DNA from 2 places in the Paenarthrobacter sp. GQ52 genome. Region 1 is predicted to be linked to the other one. Evidence: predicted binding sites of a transcription regulator. Region 1 holds the regulator's gene; the other holds the start of a gene.
The links. The regulator LexA, encoded in region 1, represses DNA repair genes until DNA is damaged. The targets are predictions, from matches to a motif close to TCGAACANNTGTTCGA.
Positions count from the first base shown of each region.

Region 2: a site for LexA is predicted at 1,264-1,279, ahead of AC6CH8_RS10105 (shikimate dehydrogenase). Genes of this name have one in related genera too.

Region 1 is NZ_JCAXEJ010000001.1:753,741-756,113, reverse strand. It holds gene AC6CH8_RS03360 (histidinol-phosphate transaminase) at 1-37, opposite strand, end outside; gene AC6CH8_RS03355 (LysM peptidoglycan-binding domain-containing protein) at 116-475, opposite strand; gene lexA (transcriptional repressor LexA) at 824-1,567, shown strand; gene AC6CH8_RS03345 (ATP-dependent DNA helicase) at 1,573-2,373, opposite strand, start outside.
Region 2 is NZ_JCAXEJ010000006.1:46,123-48,495, reverse strand. It holds gene AC6CH8_RS10115 (MFS transporter) at 1-192, opposite strand, end outside; gene AC6CH8_RS10110 (IclR family transcriptional regulator) at 398-1,168, shown strand; gene AC6CH8_RS10105 (shikimate dehydrogenase) at 1,377-2,291, shown strand; gene AC6CH8_RS10100 (bifunctional sugar phosphate isomerase/epimerase/4-hydroxyphenylpyruvate dioxygenase family protein) at 2,291-2,373, shown strand, end outside.

The DNA.
Region 1 (2,373 bases):
GGGGAAGTCGGTCAAGTCGCTCAAGCTGGTCACTCACCAACACAGTTTAAGGGGCGCCCGGGACTGCCGACTAACTGTGACGCCGGGCGATCGGTTCCTGCGGATGGTGGACGACTCAGTTTGCAGGGACGAACAGCTGCTGGCCGGGCAGAATGCGGCCGCCGCGGAGGTCGTTCAGCTGGATGATCTCCGCGATGACATCACGCGGGTCCCGCTCCGGAGCGGCGGCGCCGGCGATGCCCCAGAGGGATTGCCCCGGCTGGACGGTGACAGAGACTGCGACGGGCGGACGCAATTGGGACTGGGAGTCCGACGCCTTGGCCGGGGAGTTGATAAAACCGGCGAGGGTCAGCAGCGCCGCCACCAACAGCATTGCCGGGATGCCGAAGAAGACAATCCGTCCCCGCCGGGTCAGACGCAGGCGAGCGGGCGCCTGAGTGGTGCGGAATTCAGCGAACGTAGTGATTGCGGACATGAGCTGAGCCCTTCTGAGCTATTGCCAGGTTCCGGGGTGCCCGGTGCCTGGCGGCCAATTCTTTGTGTTCCCCTCTTCTGATCCCGGATGTTCGAACACTCTGTTCGAACATCCAGCCCCAGCGTCAGGTTTATAGAACACATGTTCGAACCTTGCTATGACATTTTTAGCACTTATCAACGAACGGTGTCGAGACTCGCTAGAACAAATGTTTGATAAACGCCTGTGCCTGCCCTACGTTTGAGTGAAGAAACAGCACTGTTTCAGTGGAACAGGAGGGTCTGACATTTTTTGCAGACCCGACAACCCGGGGCTCGCCTCGGGCGGAATGGAAAGGCATTGGCGAACATGGCAGCGAAAGCCACAGGCGGCGGGGCACCCCTGCGGAGCCAGCAGCCTCAGAAGAGTCCCAAGAGCCTGACTGTCCGGCAGAAAAAGATTCTGGAGACCATCCAACGGTCGGTCAACGACAACGGATACCCGCCCAGCATGCGCGAGATCGGTGACACCGTGGGTCTGGCCAGTTTGTCGAGCGTCACTCATCAGTTGTCCCAATTGGAGAAGCTTGGCTACCTCCGCAGGGATCCCAAGCGTCCCCGCGCCATGGAAGTCCTGATGCCGCTGACCCTTGATGGTGGCACCATTCCGGGCGTGGAAGCGCCCACCACCCTTCGCAGCGCGGGGGGCCTTGCCGTAACAGAGCTGGCCAGTGCCAGTGATACCGCCATGGTCCCGCTGGTGGGCCGGATCGCGGCCGGCGGACCGATCCTGGCTGACCAGACGGTGGAAGACGTGCTGGCGCTCCCCCGCCAGCTCGTGGGGCATGGCGAATTGTTCATGCTGAAGGTGGCTGGCGATTCCATGATTGACGCCGCCATCTGTGACGGTGACTGGGTTGTGGTCCGCCGCCAGAATGACGCCATCAACGGCGACATCGTGGCAGCCCTGCTGGATGACGAAGCAACCGTAAAGACCTTCCGTCAGAGGGATGGCCATACGTGGCTGCTTCCGCAGAACACGCAGTACGAACCCATTCTGGGCGATCAAGCCACCATCATGGGCAAGGTAGTTTCGGTACTGCGCTCCCTTTAGGCGCCCTACGGGGCTTTAGCCGAGCCCAGGCGCTCCAGGACGCCACGGACCACTGCCCGGTCCGTCGTTGCCCAGAACGGCGGCAGGGCGGCACGCAGGAAGCCTCCGTAGCGTTCCGTCGAGAGCCGCGAGTCGAGCACTGCAACTACTCCTTTGTCTCCTGTTGAACGGATCAGGCGGCCAGCACCCTGCGCCAGTCGGATGGCAGCATGCGTAGCCGATACGGCCATAAAGCCATTTCCACCTGATTGCGCCACCGCACGTGAGCGCGCAGTCATGAGGGGATCATCGGGCCGCGGGAAGGGAATGCGGTCAATGATCACCAAGCGGCACGAGCCACCCGGAACATCTACGCCCTGCCACAGTGACATGGTCCCGAAGAGGCATGTGTCAGGCTCATCCGCGAACTGCTTCACGAGGGCCGCCATGGTGGATTCGCCTTGGCAGAGGATATCCACGTCCAGCCGGAGCCGCATGGCGTCGGCTGCTTCTTCGGCCGCACGCCGTGAGGAGAACAAACACAAGGCTCCCCCGCCGGAGGCACGGATGAGGTCTTCCAATTCGTCGAGCGCCTCGGGGGAAGTACCACGACCGGGTTTTGGGAGGTGCTTGGCCACATACAGGACACCCTGTTTGGGATAATCAAAGGGCGAACCCACATCGATCCCGGTCCAGCTCGGGGCACCGTCGCCGATGAGGCCGAGGCCACCTGCTGCCGGTTCGAAAGCCGAGCCGATGGCCAGCGTGGCGGAGGTCAGCACCACCGTGTGGCCGGCGAAGAGACCCTCGCGAAGCCGCCCGGCAAC
Region 2 (2,373 bases), on a different contig from region 1:
GGACATGATGGCCGCGTTGGCATCGGCGGAGGGGAAGAAGACGTGGGGGAAGATCAGCGCCGCGGCAGAGCCGAAGATGAAGAAGTCGTAGTACTCGACGGCGCTGCCCAGGAAGCTGGCAAGCGCAGCTTTCTTTGGCGTTCCGGCGGTGGTTTCAGTGCCTGGCGTCGCTGACGGCATTGTTTGGCTCATGGGTGTTCCTTCTGTGACGACGATGTCGCGGATCTGGCTTCTTTGGGGAGACCCAAGCGAGGTGCGGCCGGTCGATCCCTGCACGAGTAACCGCATGGTGAGAGCTACTTGTGCAATACAGCAATACTGACTGTGAGTGGGGTCACTTGTCAAGAGAAGTAGCCACCATCTAGAAATAGCTCTCACTATATGAGAGCATCGAGCTATGAGTGTGAAAGAGGACACAAAGACCGACATGGTCGGTAAGGCCTTGAGCCTGTTGGTTTTACTGGGCAATGAACCCCGTGGGGCGAGTGCGGCGGATCTGGCGAGGAGTGCGAACCTCCCCTTCAGCACCACCTACAGGCTGTTGGGCTCGCTGACGCGCGATGGGTTTGTGGACTACGAGCCGGATGGCCGTCGCTACCACCTGGGACTGCGCGTCTTCCAGTTGGGTCAGCGCGTCTCGAATCATCATGGCTTTGCGGCTACTGCGCTGCCGGTCCTCCAGCGAGTAACCGAGAGCACGCATGAGGCCACGATCCTGTCCGTTCGTGATGGCAACCATCACCTCACCGTGAACAAGGTGGATGGACCCAAGACCTTTCGCGTCACCAGTGACCCCGGCCATCTTGGCGCACTCCACACCACCTCCGTAGGCAAGGCGATCGTCGCGTTCGAGGACGAGATTGAGCGGAAGCGCCTCCTTGAGGAGCTGCCCCTGGATCCATTGACTGAGCGCTCGATCACCGACAGGGACAAGTTCCGGGAGGAAATCGAGCAGGTTCGCCGCCAGGGGTACGCGGTGATGGACGAGGAAAACGAGATCGGCATGCGCGCAGTTGCGGTGCCGGTCCTCAATTCCCAAGGGCACGCATTCGCATCGCTGGCCACCGCCGTGCCGGTGTTCCGCATGTCCATGGAAGAACTTATAGCGCACGTACCCACCCTCCAGGAGGCCGCGGCTGAACTCGCGGCCCGCCTACCCCAGCGCTGACCCACTCGTTGCGAGGCCCGCTCTGCGCGCCAAATGGGCGACGAAGGGTGTAAAGCAGGCCTCGCAACGCACCGCCTGGCATGAATGTTCGCGATAAGAACAAGCGTGCGGATCATGAACACTTGTAGTAATCTAAAAAACACCCGGTCAGGCAGCGCCCTCAGAAAGCGCTTAAAGTCCGAGGTGCTGAAGTCAAAGGAGCTTTAGGATGAGCAACCGAGCCGAGTCCGTTCTGGTGGGCCTCATAGGCGAAGGCGTCATGCCCTCGCTCACGCCGCCCATGCACGAACGCGAAGCCGATGTGCAGGGCCTTCGCTTGCTGTACCGCCCCATCGACCTGCTGGAACTCGCGTTGCCGGCCACCGCCGTCGGGGACCTCCTCACCGCAGCCCAGCGGATGGGCTTCAACGGACTGAACATCACGCACCCGTGCAAACAGCTGGTGCTTGAGCACCTGGATGAAATTTCCGACGACGCCCGCAGGCTGGGTGCCGTGAATACGGTCCTCATCCAGGACGGCCGGTTCATCGGCCACAACACAGACTTCTCCGGCTTCGGCGCGGCACTCACCTCTGGGCTGCCGAGCGCAAAGCTCGACCGCGTGGTCCAGCTTGGTGCCGGCGGTGCCGGTTCGGCCGTCGCGTATGCGCTCCTCAAAGCAGGGGTCGTCACGCTGGACCTCGTTGACATGGACCCATCCCGCGCGGCGGAACGCGCCGCGGAACTCGGCGGACTCTTCCCGGCGGCCACAGTCACGCCGCGCACTCCCGGGGAACTGCCCCAGATCATGCCCCTCGCCGACGGCCTGGTGCACTGCACACCGATCGGCATGGCCGAGCACCCGGGCCTGCCCCTCGACATCGATCTCCTGGAACCCCGGCACTGGGTCGCGGACATCGTGTACCGCCCGATCGAAACGCAACTGGTCCGCGAGGCACGTGGCAAGGGCTGCGATGTCCTCGACGGAGGCCGGATGGCAGTCGGCCAGGCGGCCGACGCCTTCCAACTCATCACCGGACGCGAAGCTGATCGTGAACGGATGCGGGCGCACTTCCTGGAGCTGATCGCAGTGGAAGACGCTGCGGCTGCTCTGACCCCCGAGCTGACGAAGGCGGGCAACTGATGCGCACCGGAATCGCTACGGTTTGCCTGTCCGGCACGTTGAAGGAGAAGATGCAGGCCTGCGCCATCGCGGGCTTCGACGG